Regions from separate parts of the Vreelandella piezotolerans genome, predicted to be linked through region 3. Evidence: predicted binding sites of a transcription regulator. Region 3 holds the regulator's gene; each other region holds the start of a gene.
The links. Region 3 encodes sigma-54, which starts transcription at its own class of promoters, with help from an activator protein. Its sites were predicted from a motif close to TGGCACNNNNNTTGCTNT; they were not measured.
Positions count from the first base shown of each region.

Region 1 (7,429 bases), 1.4 Mb from region 3:
TGGTGGGGCTGATGATGGGATTGATGCTGGTCGCCTCATGTGCGTCTTCCGCACGCCGCTTCTTTCAGTCTGAGCGCGCACAAAAAGGCACCAACCGCACGGCCGGTTCGCTGATGTTCGCAGCAGGCGCTTTTCTGGTCGCTAAAGGTTAAGGCAGACAGTTTAACGAACTGCCTCGGCGACGATCTCATAACTCCGCAAGCGATCCGCGTGACTGTAAAAATCGCTATTGATCATCAGCTCGTTGGCCCCCGTGCGTTCTTGAAACGCGGCTAGCTGTGCTTTGATCGTTTCTGGGCCACCGATGATGGCTGCTCCCAAAAACTGCTCCACCTGGGCGCGTTCCATGGGTGACCAATCCAAGGCATCGACCGGTGGCAGCGATTGTGTCGGCTTCCCCCGGATCAGGTTCAAGAATTTTTGCTGGGCGGTGGTGGCCAAGTAGTGCGCCATCTCGTCGCTATCAGCCGCCATGACCGGCAAGCCGACCATGGCATAGGGTGACTCTAAATGCGCGGAGGGGCGGAAGTTGTCTCGATAGAGGCGGAGTGCCTCGAACAGATAACCCGGGGCGAACTGGGCGGCAAATGCGAAGGGCAGGCCCAGCTTCGCCGCAAGCTGGGCACTGTAGCCGCTAGAACCCAGTAGCCAAATGGGTACGTGTGTGCCCTGGCCGGGCACGGCTTTGACGGTTTGGCGGGGATCCTCGTCGTCTAAATAGCGGCGCAACTCTTCTAACCGCTCCGGAAAGTCGTCGACACCTGCATGGGCGTGACGGCGCATTGCTCGCATGGTCGCCCCATCCGACCCAGGGGCTCGGCCAAGGCCCAGGTCGATGCGCCCAGGATAGAGCGTCTCAAGCGTGCCAAACTGCTCAGCAATGACCAGCGGTGGATGATTGGGCAGCATGATGCCACCGCTACCCACGCGTATCGTGGACGTTTGCCCCGCCACGTGACCAATCAAGACCGAGGTGGCGGCGCTGGCGATACCGGCAATGTTGTGGTGCTCGGCTAGCCAGTAGCGCCGATAGCCCAGCGATTCTGCTTGCTGGGCCAGTGATACGCTGTCACGGAACGTTTCGCCTGCGCTTCCGCCTTGACGAATGGGCGCAAGATCCAGAACGGAGAGGGCGGTGCTCGCAAGTTGGCTCATAAATCACCTAATAAACGTGCATGGTCAGCGGGCTATTTTTGTTAGCACGCTTCATAATGCAGCGTTTATGTGGGCGGCCAAGTGCAATTACAACCGCCGTGGCGTTGGGGTCACTCTTTGGGGGGCGTCGGGCGTACCAAGATTTCATTGACATCCACGTGTGGCGGCTGAGCGAGCGCGTAGATCACCGCATTGGCAATATCGCGGTCTTGCAGCGCATACTCGGGCGGCTCGTCGAAAAACGGTGTGTCGACCATACCGGGTTCGATCAATGTGACCCGCATGCCGGAGCCGCGCAACTCTTCGCGCAGGTTGTAACCAATGCCCGTGACCGCCCATTTGGTGGCGCTGTACATAGAACCGGGGATGGTCGTGCGTCCCGCAGCCGAACCGGTCAGCAGCACGTGTCCTTGACGGCGTTTCAGCTCCGGCAGGCAGGCTTGCAAGGTTAGGCCAACGCCGTAAATGTTGGTCAGAATCATCTCCCGCCAAGCGTTATGGTCGGCGCTGCTAAAACCGCCGGGCGAGCCCCCGCGGCCCGCATTGGCGAATACCGCGTCGATACGGCCGAACGTTTCAATGGCGTGCTCCACCATGGCTTGCTGCTGGTGTAAGTCGGTGACATCGACGTCGCACGTGAGCACGTTCTCTGGGCCGAGCTCTTGGGCAAGGGAGGTCAACTTATCGGCAGAACGCGCGGCCAGCACCAGTTGATACCCTTCTCGGGCCGCTGCCCGGGCGGTGGCCGCGCCAATGCCGCTGGAAGCGCCGGTAATTAACAGTACGCGGTCTTGCATCGTTGGCTCTCCTTGCTGTCATACATGAACCTTCAGCATGGCCAAAACCGAGTGGGGTTGCAAACGAGCGCCGTCGCTAGGGTGTATCTTGCTGTCGTTGCAGCATGGCAGAGAGATCTAGGATCGAGCGTGCCATATCGGCCATGCTTCTGCTTTGATCCATCGACGTTTTGCGCAGAAAACGGTACGCCTCCTCCTCGCTCATCGACTGATGGGCCATGATGAGGCCTTTGGCTCGTTCGATCAGCTTCCGCTCCCGCAGCGCTTTGCGCGTGTTTTCCAGTTCGTCGCTGAGTCCTTGCAGACGACTCGACTGCGCATGCGTCAATTCCAGCAGCGAACGACTCAGCGGCGAATGGAGAGCAGTGGCGGTCAAATCGCCCAGCGGTTGAGAGGGGCTAAGCGCCAGCAACTGTTCGCAGGGGGCTGGAAGTGGTCTGTCGGGTGTGGCCGAGGCGTGATCCAGCGCCGCTTGTGCGTGGGCGATTTTATGGTGGCATAGGGCCATGAGCTGCGTGTTGAGCGTGTCTTCCACCGTTTTGATGGTATCGATTCGTAGGGTCGTCAGCTCATACCAGGTTTCCCCCAAGGTGTTGCCCGACGCCGTTCGATGTTCCGAGCGTTGGCAGGCGATGTCGCGTAGCTGGCTAATACCGGCCAGCGTTCGGGGCGAAAGCGACTGTTCCCAAGCGCTCAGTGCTTCTGGGGTGGCGAATTCGGCAAACGTATCGAAGCAGCGTTGCTGGGACTCGACGAGTTCGTTGAGCAGCGTGCGATGAGCGTCATCGAAATGGCCTAGGGTAAACCCAAAGGCACCGCAGGCACGCTCTTGTCCGGCAAGCTCCTTGCCTTGCATGAGGTGGAACGTGGCTACCAGAGCGCGGGTGATGTCTGGATCGACAGCCGTGTCTGCGGCCTCGAAGACGATCGCCAATAAACCGCTAATCAGGTGATTGAATGCCTGCGTGGCCGCGTCCGGTGAAATATGAAAGGTATCGATGGCTCGACGCAGGGCATCGAGCTCATCCAGCGCTAGCCAAACGCTGGCAATGCGGCGCAGCAAGCGTGCGGTGGCTTGAGGTCGAGCTTCCTGGCTGAACGTTTCTAAACGCAGGCGCATCGAGGCTTCGGCCGATTGACTATGTTGAACGTAGGTCGTTCGGCGGGTTTTGAAACGCTTACCTTGTGAGGCCAGGTAAATCGTCGAGGCGCCGCGTTCGCGCTGCAGCACATGAATGAACTGGCTGATATCGCTCACGATATCCACGGTCGTAGCGAGATGGTGAAGGTTATCGATGTCGCAGCGCAGGGCAGTAAAGAGAAGCTGTTGGGCAGAAGACATGGTGATTTCCTTGATACTCGCCGCCAAAAGTCAAATGCCCCCGCAGCGGCACACTGGCAGGGGCAATATTCACAGATATTAACGTAGTGAGAGAGCACCTGCGCCCGTATCGTCGCCGACGGCATCACGGTATGCGCTGGCCTCTTCGGCTTCGGTGGCCTCGCTAAAACGCACCACCAGTACGCAAGACGCTAGTACCAACACGGTCAGGCCCAGGTAGAAAAGACCCTGCTGGTAGCTCAAGCTTTCGTTACGAAATAGAAACGCCGCAGACACCGCGCCCACGTTGCCGCCGGCCCCTACGATACCGGCCACGGCCCCCAGGGCTTTTTTGTTGATGAAAGGCACCACGCCAAAGGTGGCGCCTTCGGCCATTTGCACGAAGAGGCTAAACACTAACATGATGCCAATGGCTAGGCTGAGCACGTGCATTTGGGAAAACGCTACCAGGGCAATGCCTTCGCACACCAGCGCTATGAAAAGCCAGCGAACGCGTCCTTTTAGCCCACCATGTTTGGCGAACAGATCGGAAAACACGCCGCCCAGTGTGCGAGCGAAGATGTTCATCAAGCCGAAGAGTCCGGCAATGAGCCCAGCGGTCGCCAGGGTCAGATCGAATTTGTCGAAGAAGTAGATGGCGGCAATGTTATTGATCGTTAGCTCGACGCCAAAGCAGAGCCCATACACGACGAACAGTGCCCATACGCGGATATCCTTCGCCGCCGCCAGGAAGCTTTGGGCGGCACCGTGCTCACCGGTAGCGGGTGGCAGCTCACCGCGTGCGCGCAGCTCGCTGAAGTTGCCATTGGGGGCGTCTTGTGTGAACAGCCAGTAGGCAATACCGGTAAAGAACAGCACCACACCAGGCACCACCATGGCGAGTCGCCAGCCGAGGGCTTCGTTCACGCCGAGCATCAGAACGCCGGCGAAAATCAGCGGCATGACGATTTGGGTGGTACCGCCGCCCAGGTTGCCCCAGCCAGCGCTGGTGGCATTGGCGGTGCCTACCACGTTGGGCGCAAACATCAAGGTGGTGTGGTATTGGGTAATGACGAACGATGCGCCGATGGCGCCAATCGCCAAGCGTGCCAGTAAGAAGGTCTCGAAACTGTCGGCAAGGCCAATTCCCATTACGGGAATGGAGCCCAGCATCAACAGGCCCGTATAGGTTTTGCGTGGGCCGATACGGTCGCAGAGTACACCGATCAGCAGCCGAACGATCACGGTGATCGCCACCGAGGCGATGATGGTATTGCCGATTTGGGTTTGCGTTAGCGCGAGATCCTCGCGCACCACGGCCATGAGTGGTGCGATACCGAACCAGCCAAAAAAGCAGATATGGAATGCAAACCAGGAGAGGTGAAAGGCCCGCATTTGCGGCGTCGAGAAATTGAGCAACCGGATACGGTTGGCTTTGTTGCGGATCTCCATGGGAGTGACCTCACAGCGTACGAACGAGTTTGTCGAGACGCAACGCGCAGGCGTTACGTGGTTACGGGAACATGCCTTCATCGTTGAAGGTCAGGTCCGACGCACTCGTACCCTGTTGGGCCTGGTCCACGCCTATCACCATGTAGAAAAAATAAGCAAATACTCCGCCATCACTCTTTTAAATCAGTGAAAACAGTTGGTTAAAGATTTTGCTTAGATAGGAGACTGCTTGGCAAGTGGCAAAGACGGGGGAGAGTAGAGCACTTAACGCTCGTTTAGCGCACTCTGCTTGGGCAGCGTGCGCTAAGTTGGGGCAGTGGCTGGGCGTGAGCGCGCTTATTCGTGTAGGTAGACCGCATCGATATCGAGTGTGGACACCCTGCCAAGGGCATCGAAATGCGTGGCGAGCCAATGCTCGGCCGCCTCTCGGCCTTGCTCGAATAGGTGACAAAGGAAGGGCCATTCGGAGTTGAGCTTACTGGAAACCGATAGGTTATCCAGGGCTTGGTCGCCGCTAATGCGGTGAAAGAGGGCCTGCTGATAGCAGTTCTCGATACCTTGCTCTTCGAGAGCGTGCTTGAGTAGTGCGATCATGCGTACCTCTTTGATCAGCGCAGCGTTGAAGGTGATCTCGTTGAGGCGGTTCATGATCGCCGAGGCGGAGGTGGGAAGCTCTTCGCGACGAATCGGATTGATTTGCACCAGCAGGATGTCCCGCGCGCTGCACTCCTCCATGAGAGGGAACAGCGCCGGATTGCCCATGTAGCCACCGTCCCAATACGCTTCGCCATCGATCTCCACCGCTTGAAACATGAACGGCAGGCAAGCGGAGGCCATGACGGCGTCGACACTCATCTCTTCGCGGCGAAAGACGCGCTGCTTGCCCGTGCGTACATTGGTAGCCGCGACGAAAAGCTTGAGCTGGTCGCACTGGCGTACGCGTTCGAAGTCGATATGAGCCGCCACGATATCCCGTAGCGGATTCAAATTGAGTGGGTTGAGTTGGTAAGGTGATACCAGGCGCGTCATCAAGTCCATGGCGATATAGCCCGGCGAGTGGTCGAGGCTCCAGTTGCCGGTCAGAATATCCATAGGGGAGCGGCGAATGGGGCTGGCCATGCCAGCGCGGCTAACGGCCTGCCAAAACTCCCGCAGTGCCTGACGCGCCGCTCGCTTTCCGCCTCGAGTCAAAGCATCAGCCATCACCACGCCGTTCATGGCGCCTGCGCTGGTGCCGCTGATGCCCTCGATCTCGATGCGATCATCTTCCAGAAGGCGGTCGATCACCCCCCAGGTATACGCGCCATGAGCACCTCCGCCCTGTAGCGCGAGGTCGAGCTTTTTTACCGGTGCCATCGTCATCCTTTCCGTCTTTGATGGAAGTGCCTTTAGCATGGCATAAAAGTCGCCGGACGGAAGAATGGGGAACTACCCCGCAGACTAGGGAGCGTCGGCCAACGGTGATGAACGGGTCTGGGGCAGCGGCTGGTCGTACACCGCATGCTCCATCAACCTGTCGAGCTGCTGGGCCAGCGTCACGCTGGCCTCTTCCATGAGCGCCAGCGAGGCCAGCTCGCCGGTCAGGTCCCCCTGTCGGGAATAGCGCAAGGCCTCTAGACCGCTCTCATGGAAACGGCGGTGAGCCACGGCCAGTGCACGGTAAGCATCGCTTTGCTGATAGCGGCGACTGTCACCTGCCAAGTACCAGCGACCCAGCGCGCAGTGGTGCTGATCCGTAAGAGGAACTTCTTGGGAAGCTGATAATAGTTGCTGGTAAAGACGACTTTTCCACACGGCATGTTCCACTTTGGCCGCGTGTAGACAGGCCGTCGTAGTGCTGTGGTGGATCACCTTGTACATATGGCGTGCTTGGTCGGTGAGCTGTTCGATCACTTGTTCGGCGTCTTGCGCGGCGCGCGCCAAAGCGTTTGCGCTTTCGCGTTGATGGCCAAGGACCCGAGCATCCTCCTTCAGCATGGTAGCCGTTTGCTCGACCCATTGATCCAACTGGTGCGCCAACTGCTGGGTGCGCTCGGCCAGGTGCTGGATGTCGCTCACCACGGCGGTGAGGCCGCTGGGCGCTTCCTGAACGTGAACCGCTTCGAGTGCCGTGCTCATCGCCAAGGCTCGGGTATGACCAGCCATACGGGCGAGTTCGACGCTCATGCCGCGCAGCTCGTGAAGGGCCGTGTCGCTGGCGAGTGGCGCCGCGTAATGCGTATCGGCCTGCTGGTGCCTTTGACACTGCTGTTGAAGATGTTGAGACGCTTTTTCTGCGTCATGTAGCCGGGTAAACAGGTCGGTGAGCGTGGCGCGTTCACTGGCAAGCTGTTCGGCGTGCCGTTCGGCGCCCTCTTCTAGGGATGTGAGCATATCCGCGCCTTTGGACTGAAGCATACTCACCGACTCCAGGGGCGTCATTAAGCTAATCGTGCGGCAGCCCCGCGTGCTCTTGGCCACGGCCAATTGAGCGTGTAGCTCGGCGACTTGCTGCTCCAGGCGGCGGATCGTTTGATAGGGGTGCATAAAGGCAAACATTGACCGGTACCTTCAGTGATGACGCAATTTGTGATGTTTTGTCACAAAGTATTGCAGAAGGTTTTTATGTTTGCCTGTGAAGCGTGGCCTTAGCTGATGAAAATCAGCCTCTTGTCATCGCAAAAAAGGAGCATCGCCATACCACTCGCCTGCGCTATTTCATCTC
Region 1 is NZ_CP048602.1:943,622-951,050, forward strand. Features, by position in the region: gene GYM47_RS04335 (LysE family translocator) at 1-152, shown strand, start outside; gene GYM47_RS04340 (LLM class flavin-dependent oxidoreductase) at 163-1,155, opposite strand; gene GYM47_RS04345 (SDR family oxidoreductase) at 1,266-1,952, opposite strand; gene GYM47_RS04350 (nitrate regulatory protein) at 2,029-3,294, opposite strand; gene GYM47_RS04355 (NarK family nitrate/nitrite MFS transporter) at 3,373-4,725, opposite strand; gene GYM47_RS04360 (patatin-like phospholipase family protein) at 5,062-6,081, opposite strand; gene GYM47_RS04365 (CZB domain-containing protein) at 6,166-7,263, opposite strand; gene GYM47_RS04370 (murein L,D-transpeptidase catalytic domain family protein) at 7,418-7,429, opposite strand, start outside.
Region 1: GYM47_RS04355 (NarK family nitrate/nitrite MFS transporter) is a predicted target of sigma-54. The motif match lies at 4,878-4,895, and genes of this name have one in related genera.

Region 2 (7,429 bases), 1.3 Mb from region 3:
AGCATCGTTGGCTGACGTACTTTTGCGCTGGCGTCTGCGATATTGCCGAGGATCGATGCCCCATTTTTGCAGTCGCGAAGTGAGGGTGGTGGGCTTCATGCCCAACAGCTCAGCCGCTCCTCCCGCCCCAGACACCTTTCCGTTTGCGGCTTTCAACGCTTTTAGTGCATTGCACCGCTGCTGATGGCACAGCGCTTGCTCGGTGAGCAGGTGGTCGGGCAACTCGCTACTATCGTGCGACGTTTCGTTGAACGCCGTGTGACGAGATAGTGGCTCTACCAACAAAAGGTCATCGAAAGAGAGCCGCTGATCTTGCGTCACGATTACCTGACGCTCGATGACGTTCTCCAACTCGCGAATATTGCCGGGCCAGGGATAACGCGTGAGGACATCAAGTTGCGCAGGCGGTATTCGTACCCCAGGTTTGTTGAACTTCAGGCAGGCGCGATGCAAGAAGTGGCGGGCCAGCAGCGGCACGTCTTCGATGCGTTTGCGCAGTGGAACGGAGTCGATGGGAAAGACGTTCAATCGGAAGTAGAGATCCTCGCGAAACTGCCCGGCATCGATCATCTCTTTTAACTCACGATTGGTCGCCGCAATCACCCGCACATCCACTTCGCGGGTACGGTTATCCCCCACCCGCTCGAACTGCTGATCCTGCAATACGCGCAGCAGCTTGCTCTGCAGCTCTAATGGGATTTCCCCTACTTCATCCAGGAACAGCGTGCCGCCATGGGCCAATTCAAAGCGTCCCGGACGGTCTTGCACCGCGCCGGTAAAGGCGCCTTTCACGTGACCGAAGAACTCACTCTCGAAGAGGTCGCGGGGAATCGCGGCACAGTTCACGCGGATCAACGGCCGGTCGCTGCGAGTACTACCTGCGTGAATTGCCCGGGCAATCAGTTCTTTGCCAGTACCTGACTCGCCGCTAATCAGCACGTTAGCGCTGGTCGGCGCGACCATGGCAATCTGCTGAGTCAGCTTGGCCACCGCCGGGCTGTTGCCGACGATATTGCGGTGGTTCACTTCGGCTTTGATCTCTTCTTGCAGATACTGGTTCTCTAGCTCCAAGCGGCGTTTGAGCGACTCCACCTCTTCTAGCGCATCGCGTAGCTGCTGCTCGGCACGTTTACGCTCGCGAATATCGCGAAACAGGACCACCGCTCCCACTAATCGGCCCATTTCGAAAATCGGCGTGCTGGTGTACTCCACGGGAATGGCCTCGCCATTTTTATGCCAGAACACTTCGTCATCCACATGGTGCACTTGACCATCACTAAACGAGGCATGGATAGGGCACTGCTGGACGGGGAAGTGGCTGCCATCGGCGTGGGTATGATGAAACATCAGATGCGCATCGTGGCCCACCATATCCTCCGTACTCCAGCCAAGAATGCGCTCGGCGGCCGGATTGACGAAGGTGGTTTTGCCATCGGCATCCAGGCCGTAAATGCCCTCCCCGGCCGCGCTGAGAATCAGCTGGTTCTGCTTTTCGATACGCTCGAACACCTGCTCGACCCGCTGCCAGCCCACCTCCCCTTGCCGGTGCTGTCGGCTAAGCTCGGCCTTGGCACGACGCTGTTCGGCCTTGTTGCGATCGATCAACGTCAACAATAGCTGCGATTCGCTCTGCAAGCGTTGGCCATAGACTTCGACACGACGAGGTTGGCGGGCGCTATCCAGCAGCACTAAATCATCCGACCACCCTTGCCCGGTCGTTAGTACCTCGTCGGTAAAGCTGACCCATAGCGGCAGTGAGGCGCTCAAGCGGTGACTGAAGGGGGTGGTGAGGGTTTGATCACGCGCTAGGAGCAGCAAGTGGCAGGCGGCAGGGTTGGCATCGATCAGGGAATCGCTAAGCGGATCGACGATGATCATGGCCAGCGGCGTATGGCTGGCCATATGCGTTAAGGGCGTTTCGATGATCGAGGAGTGGGAAGTGCCACGCATCACAGGCTCCTTGGCAGCCAGCTGGACGACTCTCTTTCCATACAAACAGCGGGCCAATCACGAATTTTCGTTATTTAAACAACGAAATATCGTCATTGACGAAAAATCGTGACGAATTCGTTGACTCAGCGACTGCCTTCTCACACCAGTAACCCTATGACTCATCGACAAAAACATCAGAAAAACTCGTTTTGGCATATAAGTCGCTATCTATGGACATAGCGCCGCAGGGAATCGTTACGCACCAAGACGGCGCAGCTTAAACCCCTTTTGCTCCTGTGAGGTGAACGTCCATGAAAGAGAACAACGACCCCAGCAGTCTTGGCAACCCGTTCGATCATCGCCAATCACTGATTCACGGACGACAGTGCGATTGCCATCAGTGCTCCCCCTCCCAACCCAACAGCGCTAGGTCCCCGCATCAGACAAACGCAGTGGCACCATCGTTAACGCCAAGCAGCGCCGATGACGTTATGGATCGAGTGGTCGAAAGCGCCTTAATACGCGGCATGTTTGGCCATAGCGACATGCACCGCCGTCAGTTCATGAAGCTGGTGGGTGGCGGCACGGCCGCCGCGGCGTTAGCGAGCCTGTTCCCCCTAGATTCGATCAAAGCCGCCGTCAAAGAGAGTTTAGGTCCGCTCGAGAAAACCCAGCTTAATGTGGGCTTCGTTCCCATTACCTGCGCTACCCCCATCATCATGGCCCACCCCATGGGTTTTTATGAGCGCTACGGCCTGGATGTCTCGGTCATCAAAACCGCGGGGTGGGCAGTGGCGCGGGATAAATCCCTTAACCGCGAATACGACGCGGCGCACATGCTAACGCCCATGCCATTGGCCATGACCCTCGGTGCGGGTTCCACGCCCGAGCCATTCATCATGCCAGCGGTAGAAAACATCAACGGTCAGGCCATCGTGCTACATAACGACCACCTGGATAAGCGCGATCCGCAGCAGTGGAAAGGCTTTACCTTTGGCGTACCGTTCGAGTACTCCATGCACAACTTCCTACTGCGCTACTATGTCGCCGAGCACGGCTTGGATCCGGATCAAGATATTCAAATTCGCGTGATTCCGCCGCCCGAGATGGTCGCCAACCTGCGGGCAGGCAACATCGACGGCTTCTTATCACCCGACCCCTTCAACCAGCGCGCGGTATTCGAACGCATCGGCTTCATTCATCTGCTGACCAAAGAGATTTGGGACGGACACCCCTGCTGCGCCTTTGCCACCAGCGCCCGCTTTGCCCGCGAGAACCCGAACACCTACGGCGCTTTGCTTCGCGCGATTATCGACGCGACACAGTACTCCTCCGACCCTGCCAACCGCTCAGAGATTGCCGAAGCCATTGCTCCGACGAATTACCTGAACCAGCCGGTCACGGTCATAGAGCAAGTACTCACCGGGCGCTTTGCCGACGGTTTGGGCGGCGTACAGAACGTGCCCGACCGCATCGATTTCGACCCCTTCCCCTGGCACTCCATGGCGGTCTGGATCCTGACGCAGATGAAGCGCTGGGGCTATATCGAAGGCGACGTGGATTATCAGCAGATCGCTCGGGACGTGTATCTGGCTACCGATGCGCAGACCGTGATGCGCGAGCTGGGCTATGAAGCGCCCGAAGAGACCGCCCGCAACTACCAAATCATGGGCAAGACCTTTGATTACACCCAGCCCGAAGCGTACGTCGACAGCTTCGCCATTCGGAGGGGTTAACCATGGACCGCACCACTACCGAGTGGAAATTGAGCCTAAACGTTCGCGCCACGATTCTTGCCATCATGTTGCTGGTCGTGGGTCTGGGCATCTGGGAAGGGTTGAATCAATCCCCGCTCATGGGGGGAGGTGCCGAGCTGAGCGAATACGAGCAGCTGCTGGCCGGGGCCGATGAGAGCGCTAAAGTACCGCCACCTTCAGAAATCGCCGTCAAAGCGTGGCAAGAGCTTTCGAACCCTTTTTATGATGCAGGCCCCAACGATAAAGGCATTGGCATTCAGCTGGGCTATTCGCTGTATCGCGTGCTCAGCGGCTATTTGCTGGCCGCGCTGGTGGCGATTCCCATTGGCTTTTTGATTGGCATGTCGCCGCTGGCGTACAGAGCGCTCAACCCGTTCATTCAGGTGTTGCGGCCCATCTCCCCGCTGGCCTGGATGCCGCTGGCACTGTTCATCATTCGCGATTCCGAAGCCTCCGCCATCTTCGTGATCTTTATCTGCTCCATTTGGCCCATGCTGCTCAACACGGCCTTTGGCGTGGCGGGCGTACGCAACGACTGGGTGAACGTGGCCCGCACCCACGAGCTGTCGTCGCTGCAAACGGCCTTCAAGGTCATTCTACCTGCGGCAGCGCCCACCATTCTGACCGGTATGCGGATCTCCATCGGCATCGCCTGGCTGGTCATCGTGGCCGCCGAGATGCTGGTGGGCGGTACGGGCATTGGCTACTACGTCTGGAACGAGTGGAACAACCTCGACCTGACCAGCGTGATCTTTTCCATCCTAATGATCGGCGTGGTGGGCATGCTGCTGGATATGTCGCTTGCCTATATTGCCCGCTTCGTCACTTACGCCGAATAAGGAGCCGACCATGAGTCATGCGTTCGTAGAGGTACAGAAAGCTGCCAAGCGCTTCCCAAGTGCCAGTAAAGAAGCCGAACCGCTGACGGTGTTCGAGAACATCAGTTTTCAGCTCGAGAAAGGCGAATTCGTGTGCATCATCGGCCACTCTGGCTGCGGTAAATCCACCATCATGAACGCGCTCGCCGGGCTGGATCAGTTCTCCGAAGGGTCCTTGGTGATGGAGAACAAAGAGATCAGCGGCCCAGGCCTCGAGCGCGGCGTGGTGTTCCAAAACTACAGCCTGCTGCCCTGGCTAACCGCGCTTGAAAACGTTCGCTTTGGCGTACGCGCCCGGTGGAAAACGTGGAGCGATCGAGAAGTTACCGACCACAGCATGAAGTACCTGGACATGGTCGGCTTGAAAGAAGTGGTGGACCGCAAGCCCTCCCAGCTCTCTGGCGGTATGCGTCAACGGGTGAGCATCGCCCGGGCGTTTGCCACCAAGCCCAAACTGCTGCTGTTGGATGAGCCGTTTGGCGCGCTGGATGCGCTGACCCGGGGCGTCATTCAAGACGAGCTGATCAACATCTGGAGCCAGGATCAGCAAACCGTGTTCATGATTACCCACGATGTGGACGAAGCGATCTTGCTGGCCGACCGCATCTTTTTGATGACCAACGGCCCCCAGGCGCGTATCGCCGAGGCGGTGGAGATCGATCTGCCACGGCCGCGCCAGCGGGCAAGTATCGTTAAACACCCGCACTTCTACACGATTCGTAACTACCTGGTCGACTTCCTGGTGAACCGCTCCGGCGAGCTGCGCACCCAGGAGTTCGACGGCCAAGGCCTGCGCTATCCCACACCGGTCAACCCGGTGCAACTAGCGACTGCCGAGGCCACCACGGTTTCAACCCCGGCAACCCCTGCCACCGAATCCCAAGAAAACCTAGTGAAGTTCACTCCCAAGGAGGTCCGTCATGGATAAGCTAGAAATGCGTCATACCCTGCTGGCTGCCAAGGCCCGCAAAAAACTGAGTTGGGACGACATTGCCAGCGCCGTCGGCATGTCGCCGGTGTGGGTCGCCTCTGCCTGCTACGGCATGAACAGCGCCAGCGCCGATATCGCTCATAAACTCTGCGACGTACTCGAAGTGGATGGCGACGTCGCTACCGCACTCACGGCCTTCCCCACCAAAGCGTGGGATGAAGCGATTCCCCAAGACCCGTTCATCTACCGGCTCTACGAAGTGGTGGGCGTGTACGGCGAAACGCTCAAGGACGTGGTGCAGGAGAAGTTCGGCGACGGCATCATGAGCGCCATCGACTTCACCATGGAGGTGGATAAGGTCGAAGACCCGAAAGGCGACCGTGTGCTGCTCACCCTCAACGGCAAATTCCTGCCCTATAAATCCTGGTAGTGCTCCAGCCGCGCGACGCTGCGCTCGACGCCGCCACGGTAGCTGACGCCAAACAGCAGTAGGTGGTTGAGCAGCGGATAGAGCTGAAACAGCGCCTCACGCCTCGGCCAGTCGGCCGGGGCGTTGCCGTTCCAGTAAGCCTCGAAAAACGCGTCACCGGGGGAGCCGAACAGCGTCAGCATGGCCAGGTCGGTCTCGGGGTAGTGGCGATAAATCGCCGGGTCGATCAGCGCTGGCCCGCAGGGCGTGGTCAGTACATTGCCGGACCATAGGTCGCCGTGAAGCAAACTCCCGGGGCCGTCCGGCAACCAGCGCTCAAGCTGTTCGGCCTGCTGCTCGATACGGCGACGTAGCGCGCTATCGAGTAAACCACGCTGAAAGCAAGCCTCGCAAAGAGGGAGCAGGCGCCGCTCGCGCTGGAACTGCCGCCCATCGGCCAGTGGCGCATTGGGCTGCGGGGTCAATCCGCAGGCGTTGTCTTCATGCCAACCATGGGAGCTGCCTATCACGCCGTGCAGCTGGCGAAGCCCCTCCCCTAGCGCGGTCGCATCCTGCCGGTTGGCGGGCTGAGTCTCCAGGGCTTCTATCACCAACCAGCCTTCCGCCTGGCCGAGCACTTCCGGAATGATGAGCGAGGTATGGGCCCCGGCCAGGGCGTGCAGGCCCTTTGCCTCGCCCCTAAGACGCTCGGGATCGTCGTGCTTCACGATCACCCGCCCCTGGCGCGTGGATAACGTGTACACCGCTGCACTGTCGCCGCCGCTTAGCGGCTCTAGTTCGCCGGTTGGCGCTATATCGTGAGTCGTGAGCAGATGGCGTAAGCGCGCCTCCATGGCATTCTCCGCTGCGTTACCGTGGTTGAATAGATCACGCTACAGGGCCATCGACCATGAAGGCAATGGGGGGTTATAGCGTATGGCGCTGCCCTAGCGCAGCCAAATAGCGCCGATAGGCCGCTTCATAGGTCGCCACACGCTCGACATCGGGCTCCGCCAGCGAGGCAGCATCCAGATGCACTAGGCGCTCGCAGAGCGATGCCAGGCTGACCCCCTCGGCCTGTAGATCGCACCAGGCCGCTTGAATGGCAGCCCCTAGCGCAGCGGCATCGGTAATCTCGGGGCAGATCACCTGGGTACGGGTAATGTCCGCCACCATCTGCCGCCACACCGGGCTGTTCGCCCCGCCGCCAATCAGCCGAATCTGGCTGGTGCCTGCGGCAAGCTCACCCAACAGCTCCAGCCCATAGCGTAGACCAAAGGTCGCGCCCTCCATTACGCCTCGGCAGAGGTTGGCCTGGGTCATGTTCAGGCTGGTCAACCCGAGAAAATCGCCGGCGGCATCGGGCAGCATGGGCACCCGCTCGCCGTTAAAAAACGGCAATACGGTGACACCTTCAGCGCCAATCGGGGCGCTGGCGACCTGTTCGCTAAAGGCGGCCAAATCCAGCCCAAACAGTTCACGCACGCGAGTCGTTGCCGAGGTCACGTTCATGGTGCAAATC
Region 2 is NZ_CP048602.1:1,074,270-1,081,698, reverse strand. Features, by position in the region: gene GYM47_RS05030 (sigma 54-interacting transcriptional regulator) at 1-1,950, opposite strand, end outside; gene GYM47_RS05025 (CmpA/NrtA family ABC transporter substrate-binding protein) at 2,244-3,668, shown strand; gene ntrB (nitrate ABC transporter permease) at 3,671-4,528, shown strand; gene GYM47_RS05015 (ABC transporter ATP-binding protein) at 4,539-5,495, shown strand; gene cynS (cyanase) at 5,488-5,928, shown strand; gene GYM47_RS05005 (fructosamine kinase family protein) at 5,913-6,761, opposite strand; gene xylB (xylulokinase) at 6,835-7,429, opposite strand, start outside.
Region 2: GYM47_RS05025 (CmpA/NrtA family ABC transporter substrate-binding protein) is a predicted target of sigma-54. The motif match lies at 2,143-2,160, and genes of this name have one in related genera.

Region 3 (7,429 bases):
GTCATGTCGCTATCACGGGTGAGGGGATGACGACGGCGAGTGGCCGAGTAACGCTCCAGCAAAATACGCGCATCGGTTGTCAGGTAGATCACCTGAAAACGAATTTCCCGGTGGCGCAATTCTTCAAGTAGCGCTGGCAGACGCTCCAGCGCAGTAGGTAAGTTGCGTGCGTCGATACTGACGGCAATCCGTGTGCGCTCACCCTGGGCGCGCAACTCGTCGATAAGCGAGCCCAACAGCATGGCAGGCAAGTTATCGATCGCGTAATAGCCAAGATCTTCCAGCGCTTGTAAGGCGATAGACTTACCGGAACCTGAACGGCCGCTAATGATCACCAGTTGCATAGCGTCTCTCTTGGCGTTTGAGCGTAAGAAGTAAAGACAAATTGAAGGAGTAGATCTGTTACGCAGCTTGTTCGCGTATCTTGGCCGTTATCAGCGTCAACAGTTCTTTTTGACTGCCTGCTTTGCGCAGCTGTTGGCGAGTATCGGCGTCGTTCATGATCGTCGCGACTTGTCCGAGCAAAGCAAGGTGCGTGTCATCGGCTTCTTCAGGCACCAGCAAAACGAACACGAGATCGACCGGGTCCCCATCGATGGCATCGAAATCGACGGGTTCCGCCAGTTTCAAAAAGCCAGCAATGGGGGCACTGCAGTGCGGGCTTCTTGCGTGGGGAATGGCAACACCGTTGCCAATCCCCGTGCTGCCAAGACGCTCGCGCCCAATCAAACGACTGAACACTTCTTGGCTGTCAAGGCTGGGCGTGTTTTGGGCGATGAAGGTGCTGAAAAACTCCAGCACCCGCTTTTTGCTGCCCCCGGGTACGTCATAAAGCACGCGCTCCGGGGGGAGAATGGTTTCCAACGTCATTGAGTTAACGCACACCTGCGCCTTGAGCGCGAGCTTGTGCTTTTTCCTTGTGTTTGACGAGTTGACGATCGATTTTGTCCGCAAGGGCATCGATGGCGGCATACATATCGTTATCGAGTGCCTCGGCATGAAGGTCAGCACCAGCGGCATGTAGCGTGCACGCTGCCTGCTGGCGCTCCTTTTCGACAGATAAGGTCACTTGTACCGTGGTGATATTGTCGTAGTGTCGTTCGACGCGTTCCAGCTTTTCGTTAACGTAGTCACGCAAGGCGTCAGTCAGTTCAACGTGATGACCAGTGATGTTTACTTGCATTGACGTGCTCCTTATCCATCGGGCTGTACTTCGATTGTAACCCTTTTTACGCTATTGCAAAGCCCTTGCGGTGAGTTTGTCACGACCAAGCGTTTAACTAGCGTAAACGGCGGCGCTCGCTCGAAGAGGGAATGCCCATCGACTCGCGATATTTCGCGACGGTACGTCGTGCCACGCTTATTCCGCCCTCTTCGAGAAGCGTCACCAAGCGACTATCGGAGAGCGGTTTGCCTGAGGGCTCCTCTTGAATGAGCTTTTTGATACGTGCGCGAATGGCCGTGCTCGAGTGGCTGTCGCCGCCGTCTTGGCCACTGACTTGACTGGAGAAAAAGTATTTCAACTCGAACACGCCACGCGGTGTATGAATGAACTTCTGTGTCGTCACGCGTGAGATGGTCGACTCATGCATCTCTACGGCTTCGGCGATGTCGGCCAAGATCAGCGGCTTCATGGCCTCTTCGCCGTGCTCTAGAAAGCCAATTTGGCGAGCGATGATTTCACGCCCCACGCGCAGCAAGGTGTCATTGCGGCTAGAGAGGCTTTTGATCAGCCAGCGCGCTTCTTGAAGGTGCTCTTTCAAGAACTGGTTGTCCTGGCTCTTGTCGGCGCGTTTGATCAAGCTGGCGTAGTCGGGTTGGATGCGTAGCCGTGGAAGAGCGTCCGGGTTGAGCTCTAAATGCCAGCCTTCGTTGTCATGGCGCACGACCAGATCGGGAGTGATGTAGCTATCGTCGGTCACGCCGTAGGCGCTGCCGGGTCGGGGATCGAGGCTGCGAATTAATCGAATGACGTCATCCAGCTGCTCATCGTCCAGGCTCAAACGGCGCTTGAGGAGGCGCATATCGTCTTTGCCTAGCGCCTCCAAAAACTGTCGTACCAGCCGTTTGGCTGGCATCAATAGCGGGGTGTCTTCCGGCAACGCAGCAAGTTGAAGCATCAGACATTCGCGCAGGTCGCGAGCGAATACGCCGGTCGGCTCGAACTGCTGCAAGCGCAGTAGGGTATTTTCCACTTCCCGTTGGCTCAAGCCGTCATGACCTTGTGCTTTGAGCCCTTCACGAATGTCGTTGAGCGGCTGGGTAAGATAACCATTGGCGTCCAGCGCATCGATCAGGCTCTCCGCAATTGCATATTCCCGTGAGCTGACATCGGTCATGGCCAGTTGCCACAGCAAATGGCCATGAAGGCTTTGGCCAGCGGCTTGGCGCTCGAAGTCGGGTCCTTCGCTACCACCGCTCAGACTGCCCATGTCTTGGTAGGTGTCCGACCAGTCGCTGTCGACGGAGAGTTCGTTGGGAATGCTGTCAGACCACTCGGCCTCTTGCGGCTCGCTGACTGCCTGCTCTCCAAACTCGTCCTCTTGCTCGAGCATAGGGTTGGCGTCAAGCGCTTGCTGAATTTCTTGACGGAGGTCCAGCGTAGAGAGCTGCAGCAGGGCAATGGCCTGTTGCAGCTGGGGTGTCATGGTCAGCTGTGTGCCGATACGCAATTGGAGAGAAGCTTTCATGACCATCTGAGAACCACTCGTTAATCAGAAAGCTCCACCCTAGAGCGAGTTATGGCTACGTGCAAGTGCAATAAGCATGCCACTAAAAGAAAAGTTTGGTCAGGCCTCGGTTTAGAGCCGGAAATCAGCGCCCAGATAGACGTCGCGGACCTTTTGGTTATTGAGAATCTCCTGGGCGTTCCCACTGGCGATGATGTGGCCATCGCCAACGATGTAGGCGATATCGCAAATATCCAGGGTTTCACGCACGTTGTGGTCGGTGATCAAGACGCCGATGTGGCGTTTTTTGAGTGCACGGATAATGGTTTTGATTTCGCCGACCGAAATAGGGTCGACCCCGGCAAAGGGTTCGTCGAGTAGAATGAACGCGGGCTCGGTGGCCAGCGACCGCGCGATCTCTACTCGACGGCGCTCGCCTCCTGAGAGGCTCATGCCTAGGTTGTCACGAATATGGGTGATATGAAAATCTTCGAGCAGTGACTCCAGGCGAGCTTCTCTGGCGCTGCGATCGAGCGTTTTGCGCGTCTCGAGGATGGCCATGATGTTATCGGCTACCGAGAGCTTGCGAAAAATCGAGGCCTCTTGGGGAAGATACCCAATGCCTGCCATGGCGCGTTCGTGCATGGGCGCGTGGGTCAAATCCAGATCGTCGATACCCACATTGCCCGCATCGGATTTGACCAGTCCGACGATCATGTAAAACGAGGTGGTTTTACCGGCTCCATTGGGGCCCAACAGTCCAACGACACTGCCCTGGGCGATTTCCAGGTTGATGTCCTTGACGACGCGGCGGCGTTTGTAGCTCTTTGCTAGGTGGTGGGCGTAGAGCGTTTTGACAGGTGCGGAATCTGCAGACGTTGATGCTGCCACGTGGGCGCTCCCTATTGTTCCGGCTGAAGGGTCATGCGAATGCGCTGGTTGTCGCTACCGTTCACGTCGGAGCGAGCTTGCACCACTTCCTGGTCGATGAAGTACTCCAGGCGGCCCCCTTGAAAGCGGTCGCCTTGCTGGGTCAGTTCGGCTTGGTCGATCAGCTCCACGCGGCGTTCGGCGACGTGATAGATGATGCGCCGCGCCCAACCTTCCATGGGGGTCTCCTGGTCGTCGAGACGATTGCGCAAGTAGGCACGCTCACCCGTGGCAATGGCTTGAGAAAGTTCCCCTGCATCATTGCGCTGAATCTCTACGCGTTCGCCGCGCAATTGCATTTCGCCTTGACGAATATCCACGTTACCTGAGTAAACTGCGGTGCCCGCGCGCTGGTCGAGGTCCAGGCGGTCGGCTTCTACTTCGATGGGTGCTTGGCTTTGCGCCATGGCAGCCGTCGCCAGCGGTAGCGTTAAAGCAAAGAGGGTGGTGCGGAGAGAGGCATTCATCGCGACTCCTAGGGGGTACGAGTGGCCGGCGGATGCACGCCGCGCACGTTGTTGGTCAGGCGGACCTGGCTGTCATCCAGCCAAACGTCCATGCGGGAAGCTTCCATACGCTGAGGGGGCTGCTGCAACAGCACGGGCGTAGTGCTCCAGGCGTGGCGGGTCACGCCATCGTAGTTGAGTTGCTGTGTATCGAGCTGCCAACCCTCTTCAGGCGCGAGCAGCCGGGCAGACCCGCGCAGCGTCAAGGCCTGAGTATCGGTATTCAGGGTGCCGGTATCCGCGGTCGCCAACCACTCCCGCTGTTCGCTATCGAACAGCGTAGCACGTGGCGACACGACATCTGTCATGGCCGTTTGAGGTGTATGCACTAGCCGGGGAGTGACCAGCGACTGCTGAATCGCCCCCGATTCCCCAAATAGGGTGATTTCGGCATTCTCTAATACATGACCTGGCTCCTGAGCGCGCGCTTGCTCGTCGATATCTCGCTCTTGGGCGCTGCGCGGGTCGAGCCAAACCAAAAGCATGCCCAGGACGACGACCAGTGCCGTTACCCAAACTCGTTTTCTGAGCTTTACGCCCATCATGAGTGCCTGTGAAGATAGGTGTCGAGTACGGCATCCCAATGCCCTTGGGAGGTGAGCAGCGTATCGCAAATTTCACGCACCGCGCCGTGCCCGCCCAGCCGTTCGGTGATCCAATCGGCGTGGGTATGCATATAATCGGGTGCATTGGGGACCGTGATGCCAACGCCTGCGCGCTTGATGGGTGCCAAGTCTGGCAGGTCGTCCCCGCAGTAAGCGACTTGTTCGAGCGTAATATCCAGCCGCTGGCAGAGGGCTCTCAGGGTCGTGAGTTTGTCTTCGCAGCCTTGATGCACATGGCTGATACCTAGTGCCGCAGCGCGCTGGCTGACCATCGGCGAATCGCGGCCGGTGATGAGCGCCACATGAATGCCAACGCGTTTGAGCAGTTTCAAGCCATGCCCATCCTGAGTGTGAAACGCTTTGATCTCGATGCCGTCGGCTTGAAAGTAGAGTCGGCCGTCCGTCAAAACGCCATCTACGTCTAGCGCAAGTAGTTTTACGCGGCGGAGCCGGTCGAGTAGTGCATCGGGTAGGGCCATATAGCCTCCTTAACATCCATGGCAAAAAGCGTTATCACGCAGTTAAATCACACCGCTGGCCAGTAAGTCATGCATATGTAGCGCGCCGATGGGACGCTGTTGCTCGTCGACGACGGCCAGCGCGGTTATCCGGCTATCTTCCATAATACGTACCGCTTCGGCTGCTAGCACGTCAGGACCGATGCGTTTGCCTGGGCGCGTCATGACGTCGTCGACTCGCACATCGCGCAAGTCATGAAATTGGTCCAATGTGCGTCTCAGGTCACCGTCGGTATATACACCTGCCAAACGGCCTTCGCTATCGATGACGCAGGTGAACCCAAGCCCTTGGCGTGTGATCTCTAAAAGCGCATCGCGTAGCGGGCTACCCAATGCAACCTGAGGCAGCCGCGTGCCGTCGTGCATGAGATCGCGAACTCGCAGCAGCAGCCGCTTGCCGAGGCTTCCTCCCGGATGAGAGAGCGCAAAATCTTCCGCTGTAAAGCCACGTGCTTCAAGCAAGGCCACGGCAAGGGCGTCCCCCAGTGCTAGCGCGGCGGTGGTCGAGCTTGTCGGGGCAAGATCCAGCGGGCAGGCTTCACGCTCGACGCCGCTGTCCAAATGGGCATCGGCGTGGCGTGCCAGGGTAGAGCCTGGACGTCCAGTCATGCTCACCAGCGGGGTGCCAAGCCTTTTAAGTAGAGGGAGTAGCGCCGTGACTTCAGCTGTTTCGCCGGAGTTAGAGAGCGCCAACACTACGTCGGTACGGGTGATCATACCGAGATCGCCGTGGCTGGCTTCACCTGGGTGTACGAAAAAGGCGGGCGTACCGGTGCTTGCCAGCGTGGCAGCCAGTTTGCCTGCAATATGACCCGACTTGCCCATGCCGGTCACCACCACGCGGCCTTGGCAGGCGAGAATGAGCTGGCAGGCATGGTCGAATTGGTCGTCTAGCTTGGCTTGGAGGCCGCCGATGGCTGCTTGCTCGATTTGCAGCGTGCGCAGCGCACTTTCACGCAGTTGGCTGGGTGTAGAGAGTGGCTGGCCCATGGCATGTCTCGTTTTCATGATGTGAATGGGTAGCTGGTAAGAATAACATCTTGCGGCGCTATTTAGCTAAATCACGACAAGGTCGTCGATGGTATGGAGGGCTCCATTGCATGAACGATGGTGCGCTCACTGTTAGCGTCGCTGCTGTTGAGAGTAGCGTTGGATCATGATGTTCGATACTATTTCGAAAACACTGTTTTTTAAACTGCCCTGTGGCTTGTCGGTTTATACTGACGCGTTCTGGCATCAACGAGGAAGGTCAAACATCATATGACGGATGTATCCTTCATACAGGTCGAAGACATCTACTTTTCCCGTGGTGAGAGCGAAATTTTTCGCGGTGTCAGCATGACCATACCTCGCGGGCAAGTGACGGCCATCATGGGGCCAAGCGGTACCGGTAAGACGACGTTGTTGAAGCTCATCGGTGGCCAGCTCACACCCGACCGTGGACGTATCCTCATCGATGGGCAGGACGTGCATCGGCTCTCACGTAAAGCGCTATTCGCGCTGCGCAAACGCATGGGCATGCTGTTTCAAAGCGGTGCCCTGTTTTCGGATTTGGACGTTTTTGAAAACGTTGCGTTTCCGCTGCGCGTTCATACGGACCTGCCGGACGCAATGATTCGCGATCTGGTGCTATTGAAGCTTCAGGCGGTAGGGCTGCGCGGCGCGAAGCACCTAACGCCCGCCGAGCTGTCCGGTGGGATGGCGCGTCGGGTGGCGTTGGCGCGTGCCGTGGCACTCGACCCTGAGCTAATACTCTACGACGAGCCATTCGTCGGCCAGGACCCTATTTCCATGGGCGTGCTGGTGCAACTGATCAAACGGCTCAATCAGGCGCTGTCACTCACCTCGGTGGTAGTGTCGCATGACATCAAAGAGACGCTGAGCATCGCGGATTACCTCTACTTGATCGCCGATGGTCAAGTCGTTGCTCACGGGACCCCCAGCACGCTGGAAACGAACCAGGATCCTCGCGTCAACCAATTCATGCACGGCAAGCCAGACGGTCCCGTGCCGTTTCACTATCCCGCAGACCCACTTCACCGGGATATCTTCGGTCACGATTCAGTCACAAAGGCAGGGTAGATGCAGGGCAAATTGACACAATATGCGTCGCGCGTGGCCCGTCTGGGGCGAAAAAGCTGCGATGTCGTCGAGGCGCTGGGGCGCGCGACGGTGTTTCTAGCGCAGTCGGCGATAGGCGT
Region 3 is NZ_CP048602.1:2,332,775-2,340,203, reverse strand. Features, by position in the region: gene rapZ (RNase adapter RapZ) at 1-344, opposite strand, end outside; gene ptsN (PTS IIA-like nitrogen regulatory protein PtsN) at 403-870, opposite strand; gene hpf (ribosome hibernation-promoting factor, HPF/YfiA family) at 875-1,183, opposite strand; gene GYM47_RS10790 (RNA polymerase factor sigma-54) at 1,281-2,696, opposite strand; gene lptB (LPS export ABC transporter ATP-binding protein) at 2,802-3,560, opposite strand; gene lptA (lipopolysaccharide transport periplasmic protein LptA) at 3,572-4,066, opposite strand; gene lptC (LPS export ABC transporter periplasmic protein LptC) at 4,075-4,647, opposite strand; gene GYM47_RS10770 (KdsC family phosphatase) at 4,647-5,189, opposite strand; gene GYM47_RS10765 (KpsF/GutQ family sugar-phosphate isomerase) at 5,232-6,218, opposite strand; gene GYM47_RS10760 (ATP-binding cassette domain-containing protein) at 6,489-7,310, shown strand; gene mlaE (lipid asymmetry maintenance ABC transporter permease subunit MlaE) at 7,311-7,429, shown strand, end outside.

Region 4 (7,429 bases), 1.0 Mb from region 3:
CACCAGCTGCGTCATGGAAAGGCAGGCAATCACGAAGCGGGTCAACTCACTATCGATGTTGGTGGCCAGCACGGCAGGCAGGAACATGTCCGCGAATCCTACCAGCGTGGCAGGGGCGGCCGCCTGGGCTTCGGGAAGACGCAACAGTTCCAGCACCGGCACCATGGGGTAAGAGAGCCAGGTAAATAGCGGCGTGAACTCGGCCAAAATCAGCGCCACGGTGCCAATCGCAAACACCAATGGCAGCAGCGTCAGAAAGATATCGATGACGTTGAGCAGCGCCAACCGTGCTAGTTCTTTTGGCCCTGGTGCGCCCGCTGCGCGGCGGGTGGCCTGCAACAGGCTGTAGCGGAACAGGCCCACGTTTTCGGTGCGCTCCTCGCTTAACTGGCAGCCGACCGGCTCGTAGTAGTCATCGGATTTACGCGACAGCGGCGGAATCCGCGAGACAACCACCGCAGCAATTAAGCCCGACACCACGACGGTAAAGTAGAACGGCACGAACAGGTGATTGAGATTGACGAAATTGACTACTAACAGACTAAAAGCGATGGAAGCGACAGAGAAGTTCGTTGCAATCACCGAGGCTTCGCGGCCATTGTAGTAGCCCTGCTCGTACTGTTGGGCAGTAATTAGCACACCCACCGTTCCCGACCCCATCCAAGAGGCAGTCGCATCGATAGCGCTTCGCCCAGGTAAGTTGAAAATAATGCGAAACGGTTTGCGTACCATGGTGCCAATGAACTCCATGAAACCGAATTCGACCAGAAATGGCAGCAATACGGCAGCAAAGAAGAAAAAGGTCAACAACACAGGGGCTAAGTCATTGAGCATGACACCGCCGGTAAACGACGCAGTGACGAACTCAGGCCCAAACTGGAAAAAGGTCATGATGACAAAAACGGCGCCCAAGACCCGCATGGCTATCCAAATCGCGCCCACATTGAACATATCGTGGAAAGGCCCACTTTTCGCCCAGGCAGGTTGGGTGACTTTAACGTAGAGCGTCACGACGACTGACAGGCACAATACGAACAACGCGATAGCGGGTAAGGCGTCCTCCAGCAGAGATTGCAGCCCATCTGCCATGATCCCCATGCCAATATTGATCGAATCACCTATTTGGAAAGGCACCAAAAACAGCATTACCCCAATGATGGAAGGGATCAGAAACTTCAGTAAATCTCGGCTAGGGATGGGGGCCGTCGATGTCGGTTCTTCCGACTTCGCTTGAGAATGAGACATACGATTCACCTTTTGAGTGTGATTATTGGAGGTGGGCTGGCGGCGTCCGGAAGGGGAGCACCGCTCCCCTTCCTGTGTATTGTCATCCGCGCCTTGTCAGGTCGGCGCTTGGTGCAGGGCACTTTTGCAGGCAGCGCTTACGGGCGGCGTTGCGCTGCGGGCAGTACGCAGAGCATTTCATAAAGCAGCGTGGCGCCCATTAGCGCCGTGTTGCCGCTGGGGTCGTACGGCGGCGACACCTCGACCAGGTCCCCGCCCACGATGTTCAAGCCAGCGGCACCACGCACGATTTCCAGCCCTTGAGCAGAGGTCAGCCCGCCCATTTCCACCGTGCCGGTACCGGGGGCGACCGAAGGGTCCAGACCATCGATGTCGAAACTGATGTACACCGGGGTATCGCCCATTTGCTCACGCACTTCGGCCATCAGTGGGGCCAGCGAGCGGTACCAGCACTCCTCGGCGGGCACTACGCGGAAACCCTGTTCGCGGCACCAGTCGAAATCTTCCGGGGCATAGCCGGTTCCACGCAGGCCGATTTGCACGACCTTGTTATGAGCCAGCAGCCCTTCCTCTTGGGCGCGGCGGAACGGCGTGCCATGGGCAATCGGCTCACCGAACATATGCTCGTTCACATCCGCATGGGCATCGATATGAATCAAGCCCACCGGGCCATGCTTTTTGGCCATGGCGCGTAGAATCGGCAGCGTCAGCGTGTGCTCGCCCCCTAGCGTGAGAGGAATGCAGTCATGCTTCAGCACGTCGTCGTAGAAGGCGGTGATGATGTCGACGCTTTTCGGCAGATGAAAGGTGTTGATGGGCACGTCACCGATATCGGCGACCTGAAGACGCTCGAAGGGAGCTGCCCCCGTGGCCATGTTGAAGGGGCGCAACATGCGCGACTCATCGCGAATCTGGCGTGGCCCCAGGCGGGTACCGGGGCGGTTCGATGTACCGATATCCATGGGAATGCCGATAAACGCTGCATCCAGCCCTTCGGCACTCTCTTGTGTGGGCAGGCGCATCATGGTGGCAGGGCCTGCAAAGCGCGGCATGGTGTTGCCGCCCAGCGGCTGATTGAATTCCGACATCGTTCTCTCCTTGGATTTATTGTGGCCAGCCTGAAGGGCTCGGCGCTTCAGCGATTTATCCAGCTCATACCGCTCATGCATCATTGATGCACAGATCAGTGCACAGACCATGCCAAGTCACCTGCGCTGATAAGTAGGGAGGTTTACCGCCCCATCGATGCAAAAATGAATCGCAACGCTAATGAAACGATGCAAAAATGAATCAACGAGTCATATTTGCATTGTCCTGTTCATCCAACGATACAAAAGCGGGTGCGGTAGATAAGGAGGGACGCATGAGTGAAATCGACAGGCGCGTACTGCAAACCATCGTGGAAACCGCCAATGATCACTTCTTTATCGTCAGCGGCGACGGTCAGATTATGGATATCAGCCCCGGTGCCGAGGCGGTATACGGCGTATCACGGGAGGAGCTGCTTTCCAGCAGCGTTCAACAGCTCCAGGCCGCCGGTATTCTGAAACCGTCCATCACCATGGAAGTCATCCGCACTCGCCAGCCCGCTCAGCTAATGCAAATCACCGGCACGGGCCGCCGCGTCATTGCCGAAGCCTACCCGGTGTTCGTCAACGGCAAGCTGGAGCGCATTGTCAGCCGCTCACGGGATTTGACCGACCTTCAGCTGCTGCAGGACGAATACGCCTTGCTGCAAAAACGTTTTAGTGAGCACTTGAAACGCAGCCAGGCCGCCCCCGATGCCGAAGAGCAGGCGTTGGATGAGGCACTGGATAACCTACAAGTCAGAAGCCATGTGATGCGCGAAATTGCGCTACTGCTAAAGCGAGTCGCGCCATCGGATGCCAATGTACTGATGCTGGGGGAGTCTGGCGTGGGCAAGACGGCCTTTGCCAAGCAGCTCCACCGCTGGAGCGAGCGCCATCATGGCCCGTTCATCGAGGTCAACTGCGCAGCGATCCCGGAAAACCTGTTCGAGTCGGAGATGTTCGGCTACCAGCCCGGCGCCTTCAGCGGTGCCGCGCGGCAAGGCAAGGCCGGACTGCTGGAGCAGGCCGAAGGGGGCACGCTGTTTCTGGATGAAATTGGCGAGCTGCCGCTGCTGATGCAGACCAAACTGCTGAAAGTGATTCAGGATGGCAGCCTGACGCGCCTTGGGGATACGCGCTCCCGCCGGGTCGATTTTCGCTTGGTGGTCGCGACCAATCAGGATTTGGGCAAGCAGGTGGAAGCGGGGCGTTTCCGCCTCGACCTTTACTACCGCCTCAACGTCATCCCGGTCACCCTGCCACCGCTGCGCGACCGACGTGAGGATATTCCCGACTTGGTGGAAGCATGCTTACAACGGCTGAACCAGCGCTATGGGCGGCAGAAAATTCTCGGTAATCACGTATGGTCGACCCTCATGGGCAGCGACTGGCCGGGTAATGTCAGGGAGCTGGAAAACTGGCTGGAGAGAGCCTGGCTTTCAAGCCCCACCGATCAAATTGAAGTGCCTGCAACGCAGGCCTATACCGAACAGCATACCCACCGCTTGGCGAATGTATCTGCTTCACCTATCGCGGCACCGCTCGCCTCAGGCGAAAGCTTGAAAGAGTACCTAGAGCGGTTAGAGCGGGACGCGCTACGAACGTTGTGTCACACGCTGCCCAGCACCTACGCCATCGCCAAGCGGCTGGGTATCAGCCAATCCAGCGTCGTACGCCGGTTGCAGCGTTACGGCATTAACATCTCTCGTTGATGCTTAGCCCCATACGTCACACCCCTGCCACACGAGCGTCATTCAACCGCAACACCTCCATCACATGATTGACCGATAAGCCCACGGCCAATCTTGGAGGTGCTATGTCACAACAGCCGCAAATACGCCTTCAAAGCGTTTCCAAGCACTGGGGCGCGACCACGGCAGTCAACGACATTTCCTTCGACATTCAGCCTGGGCAGTTCGTCATCCTGCTGGGGCCGTCAGGCTGTGGAAAATCCACCACGCTGCGCATGATCGCAGGTTTGGAAGAAGCCAGCAGCGGGGAGATTCATATTGGTGAGCGCGATGTGACAAGCCTGCCACCTGGCGACCGTGGGCTGAGCATGGTGTTTCAGTCCTATGCGCTATTTCCGCATTTGAGCGTGGCCGACAACATCGTCTTTGGCCTGCGCAGCCGGAAGGTAGCGAAGGCAGAACGGCAGCAGCGCCTGGCCCAGGTGGCCGAGCTGGTGGACCTGACGGATTACCTGCACCGCAAACCGGCCCAGCTTTCCGGCGGCCAGCGTCAGCGGGTGGCGCTGGCGCGAGCGATTATCTCAGAGCACCCCATCTGTTTGATGGATGAGCCGCTGTCCAACCTCGATGCGCGGCTGCGCAGCGATATGCGCAGGGAGATCAAAGCCCTGCAATCACGACTCGATATGACGGTGGTTTACGTCACTCACGATCAGGTGGAGGCCATGAGCATGGGAGACCGTGTGATCTTGATGCAACAAGGACATATCGTGCAGGACGGCACACCCGACGAACTTTATAACCAGCCCGCCAGCGCTTTTGCTGCCAGCTTTATTGGCAGCCCGGCCATGAACCTTTTGCCTCTAGTGCAAGGTGACCAGGGGGCCGTTATCGAGGGCGAACCCTCGACCCCAGTGGCTCCCATGGAGGCCGCCGGGGGGCAGCTGGGCGTGCGCCCTGAAGATATCGAACTGCGCCCAGCATCCGAGGCAGGCATTCCGGCCCAGGTACTCAGTGATGAGTACTTAGGTGCCGACACGATTGCCCATGTCGCCGTCGGCAATCACACCGTGCGCGCTCGCCTTAGCGGTAAGCAAGCGCTCTCGGGTAAGCCCTGCAAACTCTACTGGACGCCAGATAGCGCCCATTTGTTTGATCAACAGGGTCTGCGTCAGCAAGCGTTAGCGCCTCTTGCCTTACCCGCTTCGCATCGAAGCGTACCGCGCCCGCCCGCCGTGGGCTCTTTCCAACACTGACCGCTCTCATCCTGACAACATCACAAACACTTGTGGAGTCTCTCATGCGTTCTCAGTTCTCTTTTGCAATGACAGCCATCGCCGCAGCACTGTTAGGTGCCGGTCACGCCAGCGCTAACAGTGTCGACTTGACGATGTACTACCCTGTTTCCGTAGGTGGCGCACTGACCGAGGTCGTTGACAACTTGGTGGACGAGTTCGAAAGCGAACACCCGGATATCAACGTAGAAGCCATCTACGCAGGCAACTACGACGACACTCGCGTGCGCGCCATGTCCGCCATGGAAGCGGGCGATACGCCTCAGCTCTCGGTGCTGTTCTCCATCGACCTGTACGAGCTGATCGAGCAGAACGCCATCGTGGCCTTTGATGACCTCATCGACACCGAGGAAGAGCAAGCGTGGCTGGATAGCTTCTACCCCGGGCTGATGGAGAACGGTCAGTTGGATGGCAAGACCTACGGTATCCCCTTCCAGCGCTCCACCATCGTGCTGTTCTGGAACAAGGACGCCTTTGCAGCCGCTGGCCTGGACCCGGAAACGCCGCCGGAAAACTGGGAAGAGATGGCCGAGATGGCGGCTGCCGTGCGCGAAGCCTCGAACGGAGAACAATGGGGCGTGATGGTACCGTCCACCGGCTACCCCTACTGGATGTTCCAGGCGTTCGCCTTCCAGAACGGCCATCGCCTGATGAACGACGATGGCACCGAGGTCTATTTTGACGACCCGGCCGCCATCGAAGCTCTCGAATACTGGGTGTCGCTGGCTACCGAGCACGATGCCATGCCTAGCGGCACCATCGAGTGGGGCACTCTGCGCCAGAACTTCCTAGAGCAGTCCACCGCCATGATGTGGCACACGACGGGTAACCTGACCGCCGTACGCAACGAGGCCAATTTCGAATTTGGCGTCGCCATGCTGCCCATGAAGACCCAGCGCGGCAGCCCCACTGGCGGCGGCAATTTCTACATCTTTGAAGATGCCAGCGAAGAAGAGCAGCGCGCGGCGATGACCTTCATCCGCTGGATGACCGCGCCCGAGCGTGCCGCCGCATGGTCGATCGAGACCGGCTACATGGGCGTTAGCCCCGCCGCTTACGAAACCGACGCGCTACAACGCTATGTGGCAGAGTTCCCACCCGCAGCGGTCGCCCGTGACCAGCTGGAACACGGCACGGCGGAGCTTTCCACCTACCAAGGAGGCCGCATTCGCCGCGCCTTGGATAACGCTGTACAAGCGGCGCTGACCGGACAGATGTCGCCAGAGGAAGCACTTAGCCAAGCACAGCAAGAAGCCGACAGCGTGTTGCGCCGCTACGCACGCTAGTCGTCAGACATATGACTGTTCGCCGGGGCATGCCCCGGCTTTTCCAACGTTTGGTACTGCTCTATGTCATTCAACGACCACCGCAACATGCAGCTCTATGGCGCGCTTCTGCTGCTACCCGCTGCGGTGCTGCTGACAACGTTTGCCTATTTGCCGACCGTTTCTACGGTCATTAACAGCCTTTTCTTACCCGGCTTCCGCGGTGCGCCCCCTGAATTCGTAGGCATCGAGAACTATCAGGTGCTGTTCGATGACCCAACGTTTTGGCAGGTAGCTCGCAATAATCTGTTCTATGCACTGGGTACCATTCCCACCTCTATTGCGCTGGCCTTGGGCATGGCGCTATTCGTCAACGGCAAACTGCCGGGGCGCGGTTTTGTACGTATGGCCTACTTTACGCCGACGATTCTACCCATGATCGCCGCGGCCAATATCTGGATGTTTTTTTATGCGCCGCAGATTGGGCTGTTTAACAGTGTGCTCGGTGCGCTGGGATTTTCCGGCGTTAACTGGCTAGGCGATCCAAGCGTTGCGTTAAGCTCGGTCATCGTCATGTCGGTGTGGAAAGAAGCCGGCTTTTTTATGATTTTCTATCTCGCGGCGCTGCAGAGCATCCCACCCGAGTTAAAAGAGGCTGCCGACCTTGAAGGGACGAACCGTTGGAGCTTTTTCTGGCGGGTCACCTTTCCGCTACTGATGCCCACCACGCTGTTCGTGCTGATCAACGCGCTGATCAATGCGGTGCGGGTGGTCGACCACCTGTTCATTCTGACCAAGGGCGGGCCCAATAACGCCACCAACCTGCTGCTCTATTACGTCTACGAGAACGCGTTCTCCTTCTT
Region 4 is NZ_CP048602.1:3,333,799-3,341,227, forward strand. Features, by position in the region: gene GYM47_RS15270 (YjiH family protein) at 1-1,245, opposite strand, end outside; gene speB (agmatinase) at 1,383-2,333, opposite strand; gene GYM47_RS15280 (sigma-54 interaction domain-containing protein) at 2,609-4,027, shown strand; gene GYM47_RS15285 (ABC transporter ATP-binding protein) at 4,132-5,262, shown strand; gene GYM47_RS15290 (ABC transporter substrate-binding protein) at 5,307-6,587, shown strand; gene GYM47_RS15295 (carbohydrate ABC transporter permease) at 6,651-7,429, shown strand, end outside.
Region 4: speB (agmatinase) is a predicted target of sigma-54. The motif match lies at 2,431-2,448, and genes of this name have one in related genera.